3 regions of the Cellulomonas wangleii genome follow, and region 3 is predicted to be linked to each of the others. Evidence: predicted binding sites of a transcription regulator. Region 3 holds the regulator's gene; each other region holds the start of a gene.
What was found. The regulator HrcA, encoded in region 3, represses chaperone genes, less so after heat shock. The targets are predictions, from matches to a motif close to TTNGCACTCGNNNNNNNCGAGTGCNAA.
Positions count from the first base shown of each region.

Region 1 (7,106 bases), 1.7 Mb from region 3:
GCCCGCCCGTCGAGGCGTACGCGGACGACGTCCGATGAGCACGACCGGCCAGTCCCCGCAGCCCTCCACCGCGACCGGAGCCCCGATGACCGAGCAGCACTCGCCCCTGCACGACGAGCACGTGGCCCTCGGGGCCGCCCTCACCGCGTTCGCGGGCTGGCAGATGCCGCTGCGGTACACCTCCGACCTGGCCGAGCACACGGCCGTGCGCACGGCCGCCGGGCTGTTCGACCTGTCCCACATGGGCGAGATCGAGGTCGCGGGCCCGGAGGCCGGCGCGTTCCTCGACCGCGCCCTCGTCGGGAACCTGAGCGGCCTGCGGGTGCTCGGCGCGCGCTACACGATGGTCGTCCAGGAGGACGGCGGGGTGATCGACGACCTGGTCGTCTACCGGACGGGTGAGCACACGTACCTCGTCGTCGCCAACGCCTCCAACCACGACGTGGTGCTCGCCGAGCTGCGCGAGCGGGCCGCCGGGACGGGCCTCGACGTGCGGGTCGAGGACCGCTCCGCCGCGACGGGGCTGGTCGCGGTGCAGGGACCGCACGCGCTGTCCGTCGTGGAGGCGGTGCCCGGTCTCACGCCGGACCCGGACGGCCCCGCGGACGTCACCCCTGCGACCCTGCGCTACTACGCCTGCCTCCCGATGCGGTTCGAGGGGCGCCCCGTGCTCGTGGCCCGCACCGGGTACACCGGGGAGGACGGGTTCGAGTTCTTCGTCGACGCCGCCGGCGCCCCCGCCCTGTGGCGGGCGCTGCTGACCGCCGGGGCCGACCACGGGCTGGTCCCGGCCGGCCTCTCGGCGCGCGACTCCCTGCGGCTCGAGGCCGGCATGCCCCTGTACGGCCACGAGCTGGACCGCACCACCACCCCGCACGACGCCGGCCTGGGTCGCGTCGTCCGGCTCGACAAGGTCGACGCGGACGGTGAGCCCGTGCCGTTCGTCGGCCGCGACGCCCTCGCCGCGCGGGCCCACAGCGCGCCCGCACGCGTCCTCGTCGGGCTGCAGGGGCTGGGTCGACGCGCCGCCCGGCACGGGTACGCCGTGCACGCGTCGACGCAGCCGGACGCACCCGTCGTCGGGACCGTGACCTCCGGGGCGCCGTCGCCCACGCTCGGCCACCCCGTCGCCATGGCGTACGTGACCCCCGAGGTGAGTGCCGAGGGCACCGAGCTCGCGGTCGACGTGCGCGGTCGGCGCGAACCGGTGCGCGTCGTGCCGCTGCCCTTCTACCGTCGTCCTCGGTGACCGCGGCCCGACCTGCCGCCCACCACGCCGTCCCGCCACCGCCCGACCCGACAGGAGCCCCCATGGCCGCCGAGCTGCCCACCACGCTGCAGTACACCGCCGAGCACGAGTGGGTCGACGACTCGTCGCCCGTGACCGTCGGCATCACCTCCGTCGCGGCCGAGGCGCTGGGGGACATCGTCTTCGTCGAGCTGCCCGCGGTCGGCGACACGGTGGAGGCGGGGTCGGTGATCGGGGAGATCGAGTCGACCAAGTCCGTCTCCGAGCTGTTCTCCCCGGTGTCGGGCACGGTGGCCGAGGTCAACCAGGCGGTCGTCGACGACCCCTCGCTGGTCAACGCCGACCCCTACGGCGCCGGGTGGCTGCTGCGCGTCGACATGACGTCCGCGGGTGCGCTGCTGACCGCGGACCAGTACCGCGCGATGAACCCCTGACGGAATGGGGTAGGTGGTGCTACCCAGGACTGCGCCGTCCGGGGGACATCATCGGCGTCCCGCCATGCGTCCGGGTGCTTGCCCGAACGGGTGATGTGACGCACAGTGCTGAACGACGGCCTTCACTCGTGACGTATCAGGGGGTTCCGAGAGTCGTCATGTCAGGTGCAGCTATCGGCACCGCGGGGGGGATCTCACGGTGATTCGAGGAGAACGGCCGATTCCGCGTCATACCCACGACGCATGTCGCTCTCATCCGGTACGCAGCCGACGCGGGTCCGGAGAGTCCGGGCCCGCCGCCCACCGGAGGACATCATGACCATGCTGGACACGAGCGTGACCTTGCACACGACGGCGGCCCACACGCTGACCCGCCGCGAGCGGGTCGTGCTGGCGGAGCTCGCCGAGGACGTCACGCTCGAGGAGATCGCGACGCGGCTGTTCGTCACCCGTAACACCGTCAAGTCCCAGGTGCGCAGCGTCTACCGCAAGATCGGCGCGTCCACGCGTGCCGAGGCCGTCGCGTGGGCCGAGGCCCACGGCATCCGCTGACCCGCACGCCCAGGGCCGGAGGGTCTGCCTCGGCAGCGCTCCGCCCACCGCTCGTCCCGCCCGGGCGGACTTCCCCGGCCGTACGTGACGACCCGCACCCGCCACGCCACACCGTCGTGACGCGGCCGCGGCGGGCGGCGTCACGCCGCCGTGACGGCCTTGCCGGACGGGGGTCCGTCGTCCCGACAGGACGACGCACAGCGGGTGCACGTCCTCCTCACAGGGTTGTGACCTGCGAGGGTGCGCACCCATGACGACGCTGTGACTCGCGGGCCCACGTCGCCATGACGCCTCCGCGACGTCCGGCCGCGGATCGTCCACCGCACCGGTGCGGGCGGACTGCCGTCCGTCCCTCGTGACCCTGCTGTGATGCGCGGCTGGCAGACTCGTGCCATGACTCCTGTGCTGGTCGTGGCGGCAGCCGTCGTCGACGACCTCGACGACCCGCGTCTGCTGCTCGCCGCGCGTCGTGCCACCCCCGCCAGCCTCGCCGGCCGGTGGGAGTTCCCCGGCGGCAAGGTGGAGCCGGGTGAGACGCCCGAGGAGGCCCTGCACCGCGAGCTCCGTGAGGAGCTCGGCGTGCGCGTGGGCCTCGGCGTCGAGCTGCTCGGCCCCGACGGCGGGGTGTGGCGGCTGTCCGACCAGTACGTCATGCGCCTGTGGTTCGCCGAGGTCGTGGAGGGCGAGCCCGAGCCGGTCGTCGAGCACGACCAGCTGCGCTGGCTGCCCACCGGGCAGTGGCTCGACGTGCCGTGGCTGGACGCGGACGTCCCGATCGTCGAAGGGCTGCTCGAGTTCGTCGCCGGGTTCGCCAAGGACGCGCGCTCCGTGGACCGCTCCGCCTGAGCCGCGGACGCCCTGCCCGCTGAACGCGGACTCGCCGTCGTGCGACGGCCGAGCCGGCCGCCGCTCGGCCTGTTCGCCGTGAGCGAAATCGGCCTCCTGAACGGTTGGCACTCTCGACCCCCGAGTGCTAATTCTTGAGGTGTAGCCAGCCGGCGGCCGAGCCCGCCGGGAGCACCGGGGCACCGGGAGGTCCGGTCCCCACGTCGAGGAGGTGATGGGCCGTGGCTACTCGTTTCGACCCGTTCCAGGAGATGGACCGCGTGCTCGCACAGGTGCTGGCGTCCGACCGCGCGTCGGCCACGATGCCGATGGACCTGTACCGCGACGGCGACCACTACGTCCTGAACGTCGACCTGCCGGGCGTCGACCCCGGCACCGTCGACGTGAGCGTGGACGACCGCACCCTGACCATCCGTGCCCAGCGCAGCGCCCGCCCCGAGCACGACGTCCAGTGGCTCGCCAAGGAGCGCCCCGTCGGCCAGTACGCGCGGCAGCTCACGGTGGGCCGCGGCCTGGCGCTCGACCGCATCAACGCCACCTACGCCGACGGCGTGCTGACCCTCACGGTCCCCGTGGCCGAGGAGGCCAAGCCGCGCCGCATCGAGGTCCAGCACGGCACCGGCACGACGCCCATCGAGGCCGGCTCCGCCGACTGACCGGCGCTCCGAGCGCCCGGGTACCAGGGCTGGATCGCTCCGGGAGCGATCCAGCCCTTTCCTGTCGGAGGGTGGTTGAGCACCCCTGGGAGGCCGGCCGTCCGCTGCTGCGGGGGCGACGTCGCGCGGCGCGCGGGATGGGTCAGCGCGGCGCGCGGGATGGGTCAGCGCGGCGCGCGGGATGGGTCAGCGCGGCGCGCGGGATGGGTCAGCGCGGAGCGGCGAGCGTCGTCGTGAGACGGTCGAGGGCCTCCGTCAGGATCCCGGTGGACGTCGCGAGGTTCAGACGGACGTGACCCTCGCCGCCGGGTCCGAACGTCGGCCCCGCGTTCACGGCCAGGCGCCCGCGCTCCAGCAGGAGGCGTGCCGGATCGGCCCCGGTCGACGCGACGGCCGGCACCTCCCGCAGGTCCAGCCAGGCGAAGTACGTCGCGGCCGGGCGGTGCCACCGCGCCTGCGGCAGCCGGTCGGCGAGCGTCGCGGCGACGAGGTCCCCGTTGCTCCGCACGGCGGCGAGCACGTCCGCGAGCCAGGCGTCGCCCCGGCGGTAGGCCGCCTGGTGAGCGATCGACGCGACGTGGCTGACACCGTGGCCGACGATCTCCGGCAGGCGGCGCAGGTCGTCCGCCGCGGGGCCGGGGATCGCCAGCGCCGTCTTGAGGCCCGCCAGGTTGAACGCCTTGGACGCCGAGTGCAGCGCGATCGCGTCCGGGATCACGGTGGTCGTCGGCACGAACGGCTCGTCGCCCACGACCAGCGGGGCGTGGATCTCGTCGGCCACCACGCGCACGCCGTGGCGGGTCGCGAGCTCGCCGACGCCCCGCAGCTCGTCGGCGGAGTGGAGCGTGCCGGTCGGGTTGTGCGGGTGGCACAGCAGGTACGCGCGCGCGTCGCGGAACGCCCGGTCGAGGGCGTCGAGGTCGAGACGACCGGCGGGCGTGAGCGGTGCGTCGACCACGCGCCGGCCGGCGTGCTCGACGAATGCGCGGAACGGCGGGTACACGGGCGGGTTCACGACGACGCCGTCGCCGGGCGCCGTGACCACGGCGAGCACCTCCGCCGCACCGATCATCACGTCCGGCACCATGCGGGTGCGCTCCACGGGGACGTCCCAGCCGTGCTGCCGCGCGGCGAACTCGGCGAACGCCTCGGCGTACGCCACGCCCCGAGGGCTGTTCGGGCCCGGTTCGTAGCCGGTGTCACCTGCCGCCACCGCGGCGGTGGTGGCGTCCACGACCGCGTCGAGCGGGAGGACGTCCATCTCGGCGACGAACGCGGGCAGGACGTCGTCGGGGTAGGTGTGCCACTTCAGCGAGGTGCGCCGCCGCAGGTCGGCGACGGTGACGTCGAACGGTGAACCCATGCCCGCAGGGTAGGGCTGCCGCGGGGTGGCCCGCCCGCCGCGCCGGGCGGGGGAGGGCTGGAGCGCCCTCGCGCGGGCCCCGGAGCGACGGCGAGGCCCCGGTCGCCGGGTGGCGGCCGGGGCCTCGGGTCGTGCCGGGGGCGTCAGAGCGTGGCGCGCACCGTGCGGGTGGCGGCGACCAGGTGCTCGAGGGAGGGGGTGACCTCCTCGTAGCGGCGGGTCTTGAGGCCGCAGTCCGGGTTGACCCAGAGCTGGTCGACGGCGATGGTGCGGACCGCCTCGGTGAGCAGCTCGGTGACCTCCGCCTCCGAGGGGACGCGCGGCGAGTGGATGTCGTAGACACCCGGGCCCACGGCGCGCGGGTACCCGGCCGCGGCGATGTCGCCGAGGATCTCCATCTTCGAGCGCGCGGCCTCGATGCTGGTCACGTCGGCGTCGAGGCCGTCGATCGCGTCCATGATCTCGCCGAACTCCGAGTAGCACAGGTGCGTGTGGATCTGGGTGTCCGGGCGCACGCCCGCCGTCGAGAGACGGAACGAGCGGACCGACCAGTCGAGGTACGCGGCGTGGTCCTTCTCGCGCAGGGGGAGCAGCTCGCGCAGCGCGGGCTCGTCGACCTGCACGACCGCGATGCCGGCGGCCTCGAGGTCGGCGATCTCGTCGCGCAGCGCCAGGGCGACCTGGTTCGCGGTGTCACCGAGCGGCTGGTCGTCGCGGACGAACGACCACGCCAGGATCGTCACCGGGCCGGTGAGCATGCCCTTCATCGGCTTGGCCGTGAGGGACTGCGCGTACTGCGCCCACGCCACCGTGATGGGCGCGGGCCGCGACACGTCGCCCCACAGGATCGACGGACGCGTGCACCGCGACCCGTACGACTGGACCCAGCCGTTCTGCGTGACGGCGAACCCGTCGAGGTTCTCGGCGAAGTACTGGACCATGTCGTTGCGCTCGGGCTCACCGTGCACCAGCACGTCCAGGCCGATGCGCTCCTGCAGCTCGACGACGCGGCGGATCTCCGCCTTCATCTCGTCCTCGTACTGCCCCGCCGTCAGCTCGCCCTTGCCGAAGGCGGCGCGCGCCTTGCGGATCTCGGGGGTCTGCGGGAACGAGCCGATGGTCGTCGTCGGCAGCGCCGGCAGGTCGAGGCGGGCGGCCTGGGCGGCCTTGCGCTGGTCGAACGGGCCGCGGCGGAACTGCTCGTCGGTCAGGGCGGCGGCACGCTCGCGCACCTCCGGACGCACGACGCCCGGGGCCGTCGCGCGGGAGCGCACCGCGTCGGACGCGGCGAGCAGCTGCTCGTGGATGGCCTCGCGGCCCGCGGTCAGGCCCTCGGCGAGCGTCGCGACCTCGCGGACCTTCTCGTCCGCGAAGGCGAGCCAGGAGACCAGCGTGCGGTCGAGCGCCGGCTCGTCCTCGAGCGTGTGCGGGACGTGGAACAGCGACGTCGACGTGCCGACGGTGACCGCGGCGGCGCCGAGCGTCCCGAGCTGCTCGAGGACCGCGAGCTTGGCGTCGAGGTCGGCGCGCCAGATGTTGTGGCCGTCGATCACCCCGCCGACGAGCGTCTTGCCGGCGAGGCCGGGGACGGTGACGGTCGGCGCGTCGCCGCGGACGAGGTCGAGCGCGAGGCCCTCGACGTCGGTGGCCGCGACGACGGGCAGCGCGGCACCGAGGTCGCCGTACGGGGCGGCGAGCAGGATGGCCGGGCGCTGCGGGCGGGCGAGCTCGGTCGCCAGTGCGCGGTAGGCGCGCGTCGTGGCGTCGGCGAGGACCTCGGCGGAGACGCCGACGGAGTCGGAGACGAGCGCGGGCTCGTCGATCTGCACCCAGGTGGCACCGGCGGCGGCGAGCTCGGCGAGCAGCCGGGCGTACACGGGGAGCAGGTCGTCGAGGCGGTCGATCGGCGAGAAGCCGGCCGGGGCGTCCTCCGTCGGCTTCGCCAGCGCGAGGAAGGTGACGGGACCGACGACCACGGGCCGGGTCAGCACGCCGTCGGCCAGCGC
Region 1 covers NZ_CP074405.1:102,991-110,096, forward strand. Annotated here, with positions in the region: gene gcvP (aminomethyl-transferring glycine dehydrogenase) at 1-38, shown strand, start outside; gene gcvT (glycine cleavage system aminomethyltransferase GcvT) at 86-1,249, shown strand; gene gcvH (glycine cleavage system protein GcvH) at 1,312-1,683, shown strand; gene KG103_RS00470 (helix-turn-helix domain-containing protein) at 1,999-2,235, shown strand; gene KG103_RS00475 ((deoxy)nucleoside triphosphate pyrophosphohydrolase) at 2,629-3,081, shown strand; gene KG103_RS00480 (Hsp20/alpha crystallin family protein) at 3,303-3,737, shown strand; gene KG103_RS00485 (MalY/PatB family protein) at 3,946-5,100, opposite strand; gene metE (5-methyltetrahydropteroyltriglutamate--homocysteine S-methyltransferase) at 5,244-7,106, opposite strand, start outside.
Region 1: the regulator HrcA is predicted to act here: its motif matches at 3,186-3,212, upstream of KG103_RS00480 (Hsp20/alpha crystallin family protein).

Region 2 (7,106 bases), 1.7 Mb from region 3:
CCTTGCGGCCGTGAGCAAGGCGGACTACCCCTACCCCGAGGACGAGTTCGACGCGATCTCGCCCGACGCGCCGACCGGCGTCCACCGTGCGCCCCGGTCCGCGTGGAGCCGGTGGTGGCCCTTCCTCGTGGTGCTGCTGGTCGTGCCGGTGCTGGCGTACGGCGCGGTCGAGTACCTCTCCCGCACCGGTGACCTGCCGCAGTCCGGCGGCGGCACCTCGCAGGAGCAGCCGGAGGTCCCCGCCGAGGAGGACGCGACCGGGGGTGAGGGCGACGGTACCGAGGCGCCCGAGGGTGAGGCCGAGGCCCCCGTGCCGGAGGCGACCACGCCCGCTCCCGAGCCCGTGCTGACGACGCCCGTGGCGGTGCTCAACGGTGCGCGTGTGTCCGGCCTGGCGGGCCGGGTGGCGGACGAGCTCACCGCGGCAGGCTTCACCGACGTGACGCCCGACAACGCGACCACCGCCCTGCCTGCCGAGTCCACCGTCTACGTCGCGTCGGAGGACCTGCGCCCGACGGCCGATCTCGTCGCGGCCACCACCGGCGTCCCGACCGTCGAGGTCGCGCCCGACCGGGCCGACGGTGGCATCGTCGTCCTGCTCGTCACCGACCCGGACGCCTGAGCCACCGGGTCCTCGCCGACCCGTCCGAGCCGTTCGGGGGTCGGTCGGCCCGCTGCGTGTCCCACCTGCACAGACCCTTTCGAGCGCCCGCCCGCGCGGCTAGGCTCCCTCGCAACCGGGCGCCAGCGGAGCGTCCCGGTCACCAGGACGTCGAGGAGCGCGGCATGGCCCAGGGCACGGTCAAGTGGTTCAACGCGGAGAAGGGGTTCGGGTTCATCACCCCGGAGGGCGGTGGCCAGGACCTCTTCGTCCACTACAGCGCGATCCAGGTCGACGGGTACCGGACGCTCGAGGAGGGTCAGGCCGTCGACTTCGAGGTCGGTCAGGGCACCAAGGGCCCGCAGGCCGAGCAGGTGCGCCCGGCCTGACCCGCGGCGGGTGCCGCCGACCCGTGCGGTCGGCGCCGCCGGCGTGACCTGACGTCGTCACGTGACGACGTCAGGTCACGCGACGACGTCGGGTCACGCGACGACGTCGGGTCGCTCGCCGACGTCAGGTCAGGCCGCGCGACCCGCGTTCGGGGGTCGCGCGCTCCAGCGCGTCGATCGCCAGCAGGACGCACGCGGCGCTCCACCCCAGCGGCGCGACCGCGGCCGGGCTGCCGTCGGCGAGCACCTTCTCCGGGATGGCGCCCGACGAGGTGCGGTGGCGGTCCACGACGTCGAGCCACCGCAGGGCCCCCGCGACGTCGCCCTGCTCGGCCGCCACCCACGCGTACAGCGTGGTCTGCGGCGTCCAGGACACCCCGTCGCGCCGCCAGCCCCCGCCCGGTGCGAGGCCGCGCGCGGGGCGCAGCATCGACGTGACCGAGGCACGCCAGGCCGCCGCGGCGTCGTGCGGGGCGGTCGACCAGAAGGGCGTGAGGACGAAAGCGCTCGCGGCGTCGGGCACGCCCCGCGTGGCGTAGCGGCCGTACCCGGTCGCCCCGAACGCGTCGACCACCGCCCGCCGCGCGCCCTCGGCCGCCGCGGCGGCCTCGGCGGCCGGACCCGGGCGGCCGGCGGCCTCGAGGACCACCGCCGCCTGCTCGAGGCCCGCGACCAGGGGTGCGGCGGTCCCGAGCGTGACCTCGACCTCGGGGACCTCCCAGTAGTCCGGTGACGCCGGCGGCAGCCCGTCGGCCACGAGGGCGAGCGCGCGCCCGGCCGAGCGCTCCACCAGCGGGGCGAGCCGCTCGGCCGTGGCGGTGCGCCGGTCGGCCGGCGCCTCGGCCAGCACGAGCCCGGCCGCCCACATCGCCCAGCCGGTGCCGTCGGTCTGCAGGCCGCGGTCGTCGGGCGGGCCCGACCCGTCGGGCAGGTAGCGCGCCTCGAACGACCCGTCCGCCTCCTGCACGCGCGCCAGGAAGTCGAGGACGGCCAGTGCGTCCTCGAGGTGCCCGGTGCGGGCCAGGGCCACCGCCACGAACGACGAGTCGCGCGGCCACACGTACCGCCACTTCTCCGACCAGCCGGCCACGACGACGCCCTCGGCCACGGTCAGCGAGTGCAGGTCCAGCAGCGCCGCGCGGGCCAGCTCCTCGTACGGGCCCCCCGCACCGGGGACCTCGCCCGCCGCCACCCAGGTGCGCTGGGCGCCCGCCGCCTGCGTGGCCGCGCGCGGGCCCAGGGCTGCGGCGGTGGTGGGCGTCGCGCCGAGGGCACCCGCCAGGACGGCGGCCGCCGGGTCCGGCACGCGGGTGCCGGGCAGGAAGACGGCGAGGGCGTCGGCGGGGACCTCCGCCCGGGCGCCGTCCGGCAGCACCGAGACGGCCTGCTGGTAGAGCGCGATCCGGGCGTGGTCCGTGGCGGTCACGTCGACCGCGGTGCCGCCCACCCCGGCGCCGACCCCACCCACGGCACCCGATCCGGTGGTGTCCAGGCCGGTCGCGTCCACCGGCGGTCGCGCGGCTGACGGCGCGCCGGTACCCGCGGCGGCGAGCAGCGCGCCGACCAGCACGAGCACCGCGCAGGCGCGCAGGCGCCGGGCGCGGCTCACGACGGCGGCGTCGGGCACGACTGAACACTAGGGCTTCGCCCCGGGCGGATGTCCAGGTCCCACCAGCTGCTTGCACTCGGAGGGGGCGAGTGCTAACCATGGAGTTAGCACTCTCCAGGTGAGAGTGACAGAATCACACCCGGCCGTCAGGTGAGGGTCGTCGTGGGCGTGACGTGAGCGCCCGTGACGGTCCGTCCGTCGCGGGCACCGACCGGCCACCCACGAACCGGAAGAAGGATCACAGCCCCATGGCCAAGATCATCGCCTTCGACGAGGAGGCCCGGCGGAGCATGGAGCGCGGGCTCAACGTGCTCGCCGACACCGTCAAGGTCACCCTGGGCCCGAAGGGCCGCAACGTCGTGCTCGACAAGAAGTGGGGCGCGCCGACGATCACCAACGACGGCGTCTCCATCGCCAAGGAGATCGAGCTCGAGGAGCCGTTCGAGAAGATCGGCGCCGAGCTCGTCAAGGAGGTCGCGAAGAAGACGGACGACGTCGCCGGTGACGGCACGACGACCGCGACCGTCCTGGCCCAGGCGCTGGTGCGCGAGGGTCTGCGCAACGTCGCCGCCGGTGCCAACCCGATCGCCCTGAAGAAGGGCATCGAGAAGGCCGTCGAGGCCGTCACGGCGCAGCTGCTGCTGCAGGCCAAGGAGATCGAGACCAAGGAGGAGATCGCCGCCACGGCCGCCATCTCCGCCGGTGACCCCGCGATCGGCGAGCTCATCGCCGAGGCCCTCGACAAGGTGGGCAAGGAGGGCGTCATCACCGTCGAGGAGTCGAACGCCCTCGGCCTGGAGCTCGAGCTCACGGAGGGCATGCGCTTCGACAAGGGCTTCCTGTCGGCGTACTTCGTGACCGACCCGGAGCGCCAGGAGGCGGTCCTCGAGGACGCGTACGTCCTGCTCGTCGAGTCCAAGGTCTCGAACGTCAAGGACCTGCTGCCGCTGCTGGAGAAGGTCATCCAGGCCGGCAAGCCGCTGCTCATCGTGGCCGAGGACGTCGAGTCCGAGGCGCTGGCGACGCTCGTCGTCAACCGCATCCGCGGGATCTTCAAGTCCATCGCCGTCAAGGCGCCGGGCTTCGGCGACCGCCGCAAGGCGATGCTGCAGGACATGGCCGTCCTCACCGGTGGCCAGGTCGTCTCCGAGACCGTCGGCCTCAAGCTGGACCAGGTCGGCCTCGAGGTGCTCGGCACCGCGCGCAAGGTCGTCGTGACCAAGGACGAGACCACGATCGTCGAGGGTGGCGGCGACGCGACCCAGATCGCCGGTCGGGTCAACCAGATCCGCGCCGAGATCGAGAACTCGGACTCGGACTACGACCGCGAGAAGCTGCAGGAGCGCCTCGCCAAGCTCGCCGGCGGCGTGGCCGTCATCAAGGCGGGCGCGGCCACCGAGGTCGAGCTCAAGGAGCGCAAGCACCGCATCGAGGACGCCGTGCGCAACGCCAAGGCGGCCGTCGAGGAGGGCATCGTCGCCGGTGGTGGCGTGGCGCTCATCCAGGCCGGCAAGCTCGCGTTCGAGAAGCTCGAGCTCGAGGGTGACGAGGCGACCGGTGCCAACATCGTGCGCGTCGCGATCGAGGCCCCGCTCAAGCAGATCGCCATCAACGCCGGCCTCGAGGGCGGCGTCGTGGCGGAGCGTGTCCGCAACCTCCCGGCCGGCCAGGGCCTCAACGCCGCGACCGGCGTGTACGAGGACCTGCTCGCCGCGGGCGTCAACGACCCGGTGAAGGTCACGCGCTCCGCGCTGCAGAACGCGGCGTCGATCGCGGCCCTGTTCCTCACCACCGAGGCCGTCGTGGCCGACAAGCCGGAGAAGTCGGCTCCTGCCGGCCCCGGCGGTGGCGAGGACTTCGGCGGCGGTTTCTGATCCGCTGAGCACCACCTGAACGGTCCGACGGCCGGTCACCCCGATGGGGTGGCCGGCCGTCGGCGTTCGTGCCGGGCGCGCTCAGCGCTCGCCGGGTGCGGGCGGCGCGGCCGGGGGATCCCACGGCGACGCGCCGGGGGCCGGCGGGACCGGGCCGGCGGGGAAGGAGTCGTACGGCGAGGCCGGGGCGCCGTAGCCGGGGGCGGCGGGGGTGGTGTCGCCGTAGCCCGGGGCGGTGCCGCCGTAGGCCGGTGCGGGGGCGCCGTAGCCGGTGCCGTAGCCGTACGGGGCTGCGCCGGGGTAGCCGGCCGCGCCGCCGCCGGGCATCTCGCCGGTCGCCAGCGCGAGCCGTGCCTCGGCCTCGCGCAGCCGGCGCTCCACCGGCCACTCCGTGAAGGCGAACATGATGAGGAAGACGACGTTCGCGACCGGCACCAGCATCAGCAGCCCGTGCCAGATCGTCCACCCGGCCTTGCGGGCGACCCGCATGTACAGGTAGATGCCGAACAGCAGGAACGCGACGTACAGGGCGCCCACGAGGACGATCCCGACGACCTCCCCGGCGCCGGGGCCTGTGTCGTAGGTCGAGTAGTCGTACGTGCTGGCGTGCATGGATGCTCCTTCTCGGGCCTGGTGGGCGCGGGAAGGTTACCGTCCGGGCGGGTCGGGCTGCTGCCGCCGTCCGGGGTGCCGGGCGCCGCCGGACGGGACGGGGTCAGGCGGCCTGCGCGAGGCGGGTCGCGAGCGACAGGGCCTGGGGGAGCGCCTCGAGGTACGTACGGCCGACCTCGTAGGCGTCCAGCCCGGTGGCGGCGAGGGACTCGGTGTCGTTCTCCTCCTGCGCGAGCACGGCCGCGAGGACCTGGCCGTACCGGCCACCGTGGTTCTCCAGGGCGTCGGCCACGGCCGCGGAGACCCCTGTCCGCGCGACCACCTGCCCCACGGGCAGCCGGAGGTGGGCGGCGACGGCCGACAGCAGGCCGACCGTGTACGCGGTGTCGTCCCCGCCCAGCGCGCCGCACGCGTGCGCGCGGGTCAGCAGGAACCAGAGCGTCTCCATCGACGTGGGCGTCGTGCCCACCAGGGCGGCGGTCGCCAGGGCGGTGAGCCGGCGCGGTCCGACCATCATCACGGCGAGCTGCACCGAGTCCACCTTGTGGCGCACGCCGGAGGCGGACGAGTTCACCAGGTGCAGCACGCGGATCGACAGCTCGGGGTCGCTCTCGACCGTGCGGCTGTACGCCACCGGGTCCGGCTGGGGCTCCGACAGCTGCCGCAGCAGCTCGAAGCACTGGATCTCGCCGGCCCCGAAGGTCCGCCGCTCCTCCGGGGGCTGACGCTGCAGCACCAGCGGGCCCTGCAGCAGCTCGGCGCCCGCCTCCAGCGCCGCGGTCACGCGGGGGCGCGTCGTCGCCTTGTCGGCGACCACCACGGCGCCCGCCGCCGACGCGCGCTGCACCAGCTCGGTGAGCAGGTGGGGCGGCAGGGAGCTGTCGACCTTGACGAGGTGCGCGTACGGCAGCAGCGCGTCCTGCACCGGGTCGCCCGCGTAGTCGGCCAGCGAGACCCGCACGGCGGCGTCGGTGAGGGCGGCCAGACGCCCTGCGGCACCGGACGCGAGCTGGTGGTGGGCCGGCACCTCGAGGATCATCCCGTGGGGCAGGTCCAGCACGCCGGGCGCCGCGAGCAGCTCGTGGGTGGCGCGCACCACCAGCGGACGGGTGCCCGCGATGCGGGCCAGGTCCACCGTGCGCAGGACCGCGTCGACCAGGTGCTCGACCGACTCCTCGGCGACCTCCTGCCCGTCGGGACCGGCCACGACCCCGCGCACGGCGTACGCGAACACGCTGCGGTCCGGGTGCACGACGGCCTGGCGCTGGATCATCGCGCCTGCGCGCGTCACGGGTGCGCTGCTCACTCGTCATCCTCCTGGGGGGTGGACCACGTGGGCCCGGGGGCCGCCGCGCCTCGGTTCGTGCGGGCGGTACGGGGACCGCGTCAGCCGAGCGGGGCCCGGAGCGGGTGGTCGGAGTCGAGCACCACCTGGGCGACGCGGCCGTCGCGCGGGTGCACGACGAGCGGCGCGAGCAGGTTCGCGGTGGGGCGGTCGCGGTCGTCGTCGGCCGGGTGCACGACCGCCAGCAGGACCGGTGCCCCGTCCTGCTCGACGTCCAGACCGAGGGCGGCGAGCCCTCCGGCCGGCAGCTCGGGTGCGTAGTCGGGGAAGAAGGCGTGCGGCTCGACGGCGAACAGCCGGACGGCGGGGCCGTCGGACGGCTCCGAGCGCAGCGCGAACAGCACCCCCGTGCCGTCGAGCGGGTCCAGCGCGTACGCGTCGTGCCCCGGCAGGCCGGGCAGGCCGCCCGGGACGCGCAGCGTCGCCGGCACCTCCCGCGGCCCGGCGGGCGTGGTGACGGTGACCAGGGCCTCCTGCACGGCGGTCACCGCAGGAAGTCCATGAGCGACGGCTGCAGGACCTTGGCGGCCGCGCCGAGGGCGCCGCGGTAGGCGACCTCCTGGCTCTGGACCTGCAGGATCACCTCGGCCAGGTCGACGTCCTCGACGCCGGAGACCTGCTGGGTCAGGGTGAGCGACCGCGTCGCCAGCACGTCCTTGGCCTCGAGGACCTGGTT
Region 2 covers NZ_CP074405.1:722,293-729,398, forward strand. Annotated here, with positions in the region: gene KG103_RS03530 (LytR C-terminal domain-containing protein) at 11-622, shown strand; gene KG103_RS03535 (cold-shock protein) at 787-990, shown strand; gene KG103_RS03540 (glycoside hydrolase family 15 protein) at 1,115-2,617, opposite strand; gene groL (chaperonin GroEL) at 2,848-4,473, shown strand; gene KG103_RS03550 (hypothetical protein) at 4,555-5,085, opposite strand; gene KG103_RS03555 (EAL and HDOD domain-containing protein) at 5,189-6,391, opposite strand; gene KG103_RS03560 (flagellar assembly protein FliW) at 6,472-6,918, opposite strand; gene flgL (flagellar hook-associated protein FlgL) at 6,915-7,106, opposite strand, start outside.
Region 2: the regulator HrcA is predicted to act here: its motif matches at 2,669-2,695, upstream of groL (chaperonin GroEL).

Region 3 (7,106 bases):
CGTCGTCATGACCTGCCCGAGGAACGAGCGTGCCACCCGCTGCACGGACCCGCGCCCGCCGCAGACCTCGCAGGTGCGCGGCGAGGTGCCGGGCCGGCAGCAGGTGCCACCGCACGTGGGGCACAGCACCGCCGTGTCCACCTGCACCTCGCGGTGGACGCCGAACGCGGTCTCGGCCAGGTCCAGGTCGAGGCGCACCAGGGCGTCCTGCCCGCGCCGGGCACGCGCCACCGGGCCGCGCGGAGCACCGCCCGCGGCGGCGCCGAAGAACGTCTCGAAGATGTCCTGGAACCCGAAGCCGCCGCCCATGCCACCGCCCGGGGACGCGGGGTCGGCGCCCATGTCGTAGGCGCGACGCTTCTCCGGGTTGCCCAGCACGTCGTAGGCGCGCGACACGTCCTTGAACCGCTCCTCGGACGCGGGGTCGGTGCCCGCCACGTCGGGGTGCAGCTCACGGGCGAGCCGGCGGTAGGCCTTCTTGATCTGCTCGGGCGTCGCGTCGCGCGGCAGGCCGAGGATCTCGTAGTAGTCGGTCACGTGGCGTGCTGCTCGCTTCCTGCTCGTGGGTGGCGTGCCCGGCCGCGCGCGCGGCGCGCCCGGCGGCGCGTCCGCGGGGCGTACCGGTCAGCCCGCAAGGATCCGGGTGAGGTACCGGGCGACGGCACGGACCGCCGCCATGGTCTGGGGGTAGTCCATGCGCAGCGGGCCGACGGCCCCGAGCACGGCGACGGACGACCCGTCGCCGCCGTACCCGCTGGTGACGATGCTGGTCTCGGCCAGCCCCTCGTGCTGGGTCTCGCGGCCGATCCGCACCGCGACGCCGCCGGAGTCCTCCGCCATCTCGGACAGCAGGCGCAGCAGCACGACCTGCTCCTCGAGGGCCTCGAGGACGGGTCCGATGGTGTGCGGGAAGTCGGCGTTGGCGCTGCGGGCCAGGTGCGACGCACCCGCGACCACGACCCGCTCCTCCCGCTCCTGCGCGAGGGTCTCGGCCACGACCGCGACGACCGAGCGGGCGAGGTCCTCGCCGCCCGACGTGAACTCGGCGGCGAGAGCCTCGAGAGCGCCGTCCAGCTCGGCGAGGCGCAGGCCCGCGGCGACGACGTTCAACCGCACGCGCAGCCGCGCCACGACGGCCTCGTCGAGGTCGGTGGTGAGCTCCAGGGTGCGCTGCTCGACGCGACCCGTCGTGGTGATGATGACGACGAGCAGGTGACGCTCACCGACAGGGACGAGCTCGACGTGCCGCAGCGCCGAGCGGCGCAGCGACGGGTACTGCACGATCGCCACCTGGTGCGTCAGCTGGGCGATGAGCCGCACCGCACGGTCGATGACGTCGTCGAGGTCCACCGCCTCCTCGAGCAGCGTGCCGATCGCCCGCTTCTCCGCGGCGGACAGGGGACGCACGCCCGACAGGCGGTCGACGAACTCGCGGTAGCCCAGGTCGGTGGGCACGCGACCGGCCGACGTGTGCGGCTGGACGATGAGCCCGGCCTCCTCGAGCGCGGCCATGTCGTTGCGGATGGTGGCCGGCGAGACGCCGAGCGCGTGGCGCTCCGCCAGGGCGCGCGAGCCCACGGGCTCACGGGTCGCGACGTAGTCCTCGACGATGGCGCGCAGCACGTCCAGCCGCCGGTCCTCGCTGATGCTCATGTCGCTCCCTCCTGCCCCCGTGGCCCTCGAGCGCCCCCGCGGCGCCGCACCGCGGCGTCCTGGGTAGCACTCGCCCGTACCGAGTGCCAATTCTACGCGCACGTCCAGGAGGCGGGGTGGCGTCCCCCGCACCGTCCCCGCCACCGTCCCCGCGCGTCCGCCGCGGCGGCGCGCCGGGACCTCCTAGAGTGCCCGCGTGACCGACGACCGCTACGGCTCCGACGTGCTGTCGGGCGACCGCTCCCCGTCCCGTCCCGTCCACCACCGCCCCGCGCGCACGTCCCGCGAGCAGGCCGCCGAGCCCGGTCTGGTCGTCGAGGACGTCGAGACCGGATGGGTCGGCGCCGTCGTCCGCGTCGAGAAGTCCGGGGGCCAGCACGTCGTGGTCCTCGAGGACCGGCGCGGGCGCACGCGGACGTTCCGGCTCGGTCCCGGGTTCTGGGTCGACGGCCAGCCGGTGGTGCTCACGGCGCCGGTGACCTCGCGGGCACCCGCGCGACCCACCCGCACCGCGTCGGGGTCGGTGGCCGTGCCGGACGCGCGGGCCCGCGTGGCGCGCGGATCGCGCATCTGGGTCGAGGGCAAGCACGACGCGGAGCTGGTCGAGAAGGTCTGGGGCGACGACCTGCGCGTCGAAGGCGTCGTCGTCGAGCTGCTCGACGGTGTCGACCACCTCGCGGACGCCCTGCGGGACTTCCGCCCGAGCGCGGACCGGCGCGTCGGCGTGCTCGTCGACCACCTCGTCCCCGGCTCCAAGGAGAGCCGCATCGCGGCCGACGCCCTGCGTGCCGCGCCCGCCGGGACCGTCCTGGTGCTCGGGCACCCGTACGTCGACGTGTGGCAGGCCGTGCGCCCCGAGCGCGTCGGGCTCGACGCGTGGCCGACCATCGAGCGCGGCACGGAGTGGAAGCGCGGCATCCTGCGCGAGCTGGGGTGGCCGGCGGACGACCAGGCGGACGTGGCGCGGGCCTGGCAGCGCATCCTGCGCTCGGTGCGCTCGTACGCGGACCTCGAGCCGAGCCTGCTGGGCCGCGTCGAGGAGCTCATCGACTTCGTCACCGCCTGACGCCGACGACGCGGGGGCCCCGTCCGCCCGGCGGACGGGGTCCCCGCGTCTTGCGTGCGGCTCAGGCCGCGAGACGCCCGTCGGTCAGACGACGGTAGGCGTACACGGTCAGCAGGGCGCCGACCGGCAGCGAGACCAGCACACCGATCCCGCACACCAGGCTGCCGACCCAGCTGACCAGCGCGACGACGAGGTACACCAGGATCGCCGTGCCGAGGTCGCGCGTCTGCAGGTTCACGCTCGTGCGGATCGCCTGCACCGCGCTCTCGCCGCGGTCCACGATCGCGACCACCGCGTAGAACACGAAGAACCCGGCGACGAACAGCGCGACCTGACCGAGGAACGGGATGACGCTCGCCACGACGCCGGCGGCACAGGCGATGAGCGCGAACAGCAGCAGCTGACCCGCGGACGACGTGTCGAACAGGTCACCGATCGACAGCGGGCGGCCGTCGGCGACCTTGAGTGCGGCCTTGACGAACGCCGCACCGAACAGGACGAGCAGGAGCAGCAGCAGGGCGGCGTAGATCGTGATGCCGATGGAGCCACCGATGCCCGCGAGCACACCGGGTGCGTCCCCGGACCCGATGACGGCGGCGACGCCGCCGACCATCGCTGCACCGATCACCGCGACGACCGCGATGACGACGAACCACACCAGGCCACCCAGCACGAAGGCCGCCCAGTTCTGCCCGAACTTCGAGAACGACCACGAGAACCCGGCACCGATGTCGACCGGACCGGACGGCGACGCGTACGGCCGGCCGTACGGCGACTGCTGACCCGGCGTGCCGTAGGGCGGCGGTGCGCCGTAGGGCGGCGGTGCGCCGTGGGCCGGCGGGGTGCCGTAGGGCGACGGTGCGCCGTAGGGCGCGGCGGGCGGGGTGCTCCCGGGCCCGGACGAGGTGGCGGGTGGCGGGTACGGCGGGGAGCCGGCCCCCGGCGGCGGGTACCCGCCCGGCGGCGGTGTCGGAGGCTGCGGGGGCGGCACGTCCTGCGCGGCCGGGCCCGGTGCCACCGGCGGGGGCGTGGGAGCCTGCGCGGGCGGCACGTCCCGCGCGGCCTCACCGGGGGCGGAGGGCGGGCCCGGCACCTCGTGGGCGCCCTCGCCGTGGGCGGGCGGGGGCGGCGGGACCGCGCTGCCGCCGTCGTCGCTCGGCGGCGTGCCGCCGGTGTTCTCGCTCATGCGTGCCTCCAGGCGTGACCAGGGCGCGGACACGCCCTCCTCGCAGGGAACCCACCCGCCCTGCGGCGTGTCAAGGCACCGCGCCGCCGACCGTGGCGCGCCCCGGTCACCGGGCCGTACGCTGCGGACGCCCGCCACCACCGACCACTCCTGGAGCCGCCCCGTGTCGTACGACCCCCGGGACACACCGCCCCGCCCGCCCGCGCCGAGCAACACCCTGGCGATGGTGGCGCACCTCGGCGGTGTGCTCACCTACCTGTTCGCGGGGTGGGTCGTGTCCCTCGTGGTCTGGCTGGTCCAGCGGGACCAGGACCGGGCCGCGGCGCAGGAGGCGCGCGTCGCGCTCAACTTCCAGCTCACGGCGCTCATCGCGATGGTCGTGCTGCACGTCGTGGAGCAGTTCCCCGTGATCGGGATCATCGGGTGGATCGGCAAGCTCGCGGTCGGGGTCGTCGCGCTCGTGCTCTCGATCGTCGCGGCCGCCGCCGTGTACCGCGGCGGGTCGTACCGCTACCCGTTCAGCCTCGAGCTCGTCCGGTGAGCACGCCCGCACCCCCGTCCGGGTGGGACGCACCTGCACCCGTCTCCCCGCTGCGCCCGGAGGACGAGCGGACCTGGGCGATCCTCGTCCACCTGCTGCCGCTCCTCGGGCTGGGGTTCCTGGCGCCGCTCGTCGTCTGGCTCGTCTTCCGGGGCCGCGGGCCGTTCCTCGAGCACCACGCCAAGGAGTCGCTGAACTTCCAGCTGACGGTACTGATCGCCGTGGTCTCCGGCGTGCTGCTGTCGGTGGTGCTGTTCGGCATCCCGGCGCTTCTCCTCGGCCTCGCCGGCGTGCTGTGGGTGGTCCTGGAGATCCTCGCCGCCGTCGCCGCGAGCCGGTGGGAGTGGTACCGCTACCCGCTGACGCTGCGGCTGGTCCCCTGAGCCGGGGACGCGCACCGGTCAGACGGTGAGCGCCCGCACGACCGCGTCGGCCAGCAGCCGGCCGCGGCGGGTCAGGACGACCCGGCGCGGACCGTCACCACCGAGCGCGGCGCGCGGGTCGACCAGCCCGTCCGCGACGAGCCCGGCGACCGCCGGACGTGCACCCGCGGGCAGGTCGTCGACCAGCAGGCCCTCCGCGATGCGCACGCGCAGCATCACCCGCTCCAGCTCCGCGGTCGCGCCGGCGACGACCTCACGCCCCGCGGCGGGACTCAGCCCGCGCCCCAGCCGGTCGGCGTACGCCCGCGGGTGCTTGACGTTCCACCACCGCACGCCGCCGACGTGGCTGTGCGCCCCGGGGCCGATCCCCCACCAGTCGTCGCCGCGCCAGTAGCCGAGGTTGTGCCGTGAGGCGTCGGCCGGTGTGCGCGCCCAGTTGCTCACCTCGTACCAGTGCAGGCCCGCCGCGGTCAGCAGGTCGTCCGCCAGCTCGTACTTGGTCGCCTGGTCGTCCTCGTCGGGCAGCGTCAGCTCGCCGCGGCGCACCTGCACCGCCATGCGCGTGCCGGGCTCCACCACCAGGGCGTAGGCGCTCACGTGGTCGACCCCCGTGGCGAGCGCGGCGTCCAGGGACCGTCGCCAGTCGTCGAGCGACTCCCCCGGCGTGCCGTAGATCAGGTCCAGCGAGACCCGCAGCCCCGCGTCGCGTGCCCAGCGCACGACGTCGGGGATCCGGTCGGGGTCGTGGGTGCGCTCGAGCGTGCGCAGCACGTGCGGGACGGCGGACTGCATGCCGAACGACACGCGCGTCACGCCGGCGGCGGCCAGCCGCGCCAGGCCGTCGGGCGTGACCGAGTCGGGGTTGGCCTCCGTCGTGACCTCGGCGCCCGGGGCCAGACCCCACGTGTCCCGCACCCCGTCGAGCATCCGGACCAGGTCGTCCACGGGCAGCAGCGTCGGGGTTCCCCCGCCCACGAAGACGGTGGCCACCTCGCGCGGGGGCAGCCCGGCCGCCCGCAGCACCCGGTCCGCGAGCGCGACCTCGCTCAGCGCGGTGCCGGCGTACGCGGCGAGGCTCGCCCCGCCACCGAGCTCGGTGGCCGTGTAGGTGTTGAAGTCGCAGTACCCGCAGCGCACGGCGCAGAACGGCACGTGCAGGTACACGCCGAAGGCGCGGCCCTGTGCACCCTCGGCGGCCGAGGCGGGCAGCGCACCGTCCGCGGGGGCGGGGTCGCCGTCGGGCAGCGCGGGGCTCACCGGGCACCGCCCGTGGCCACGCTGCTCACTTCTTCTTCGCGTCCTTGGCGTCCTTGCCGCCGCCGCCGTCCGACGACAGCGCGGCGATGAAGGCCTCCTGCGGCACGTCGACCCGACCGATGGTCTTCATGCGCTTCTTGCCCTCCTTCTGCTTCTCCAGGAGCTTGCGCTTGCGGGAGATGTCACCGCCGTAGCACTTGGCCAGGACGTCCTTGCGGATGGCCCGGATGGTCTCGCGGGCGATGATGCGGGCGCCGATCGCCGCCTGGATCGGCACCTCGAACTGCTGGCGCGGGATGAGGTCCTTGAGCTTGGCCGTCATCATGACGCCGTAGGCGTAGGCCTTCTCCTTGTGCACGATCGCGCTGAACGCGTCGACCGTCTCGCCCTGCAGGAGGATGTCGACCTTGACCAGGTCGGCGACCTGGTCCCCGACGCGCTCGTAGTCGAGGCTCGCGTAGCCGCGCGTCCGGGACTTGAGCTGGTCGAAGAAGTCGAACACGATCTCGGCCATCGGCAGTACGTAGCGCAGCTCGACGCGGTCCTCGGAGAGGTAGTCCATGCCCTGGAGCTCACCGCGCTTGGTCTGGCACAGCTCCATGATCGCGCCGATGAACTCGGACGGGGCCAGGATGGTCGCCTTCACCATCGGCTCCCGCACGGCCAGGATCTTGCCCGAGGGGAACTCGCTCGGGTTGGTGACCGTGACCACGCTCTTGTCCTCGAGCGTGACCTCGTAGACCACGTTCGGGGCGGTCGAGATCAGGTCGAGGTCGAACTCGCGCTCGAGCCGTTCGCGCACGATCTCCAGGTGCAGCAGGCCGAGGAACCCGACGCGGAAGCCGAACCCGAGCGCGACCGACGTCTCCGGCTCGTAGTTCAGCGCCGCGTCGTTGAGCTTCAGCTTGTCGAGCGCGTCGCGCAGGATCGGGTAGTCGGTCCCGTCGATCGGGTAGAGCCCGGAGAACACCATCGGCTTGGGGTCCGAGTACCCACCGAGCGCCTCCGCGGCCGGCTTGC
Region 3 covers NZ_CP074405.1:2,450,125-2,457,230, forward strand. Annotated here, with positions in the region: gene dnaJ (molecular chaperone DnaJ) at 1-537, opposite strand, end outside; gene hrcA (heat-inducible transcriptional repressor HrcA) at 625-1,647, opposite strand; gene KG103_RS11295 (DUF3097 domain-containing protein) at 1,850-2,719, shown strand; gene KG103_RS11300 (DUF2189 domain-containing protein) at 2,781-3,905, opposite strand; gene KG103_RS11305 (DUF4870 domain-containing protein) at 4,069-4,446, shown strand; gene KG103_RS11310 (DUF4870 domain-containing protein) at 4,443-4,829, shown strand; gene hemW (radical SAM family heme chaperone HemW) at 4,848-6,086, opposite strand; gene lepA (translation elongation factor 4) at 6,112-7,106, opposite strand, start outside.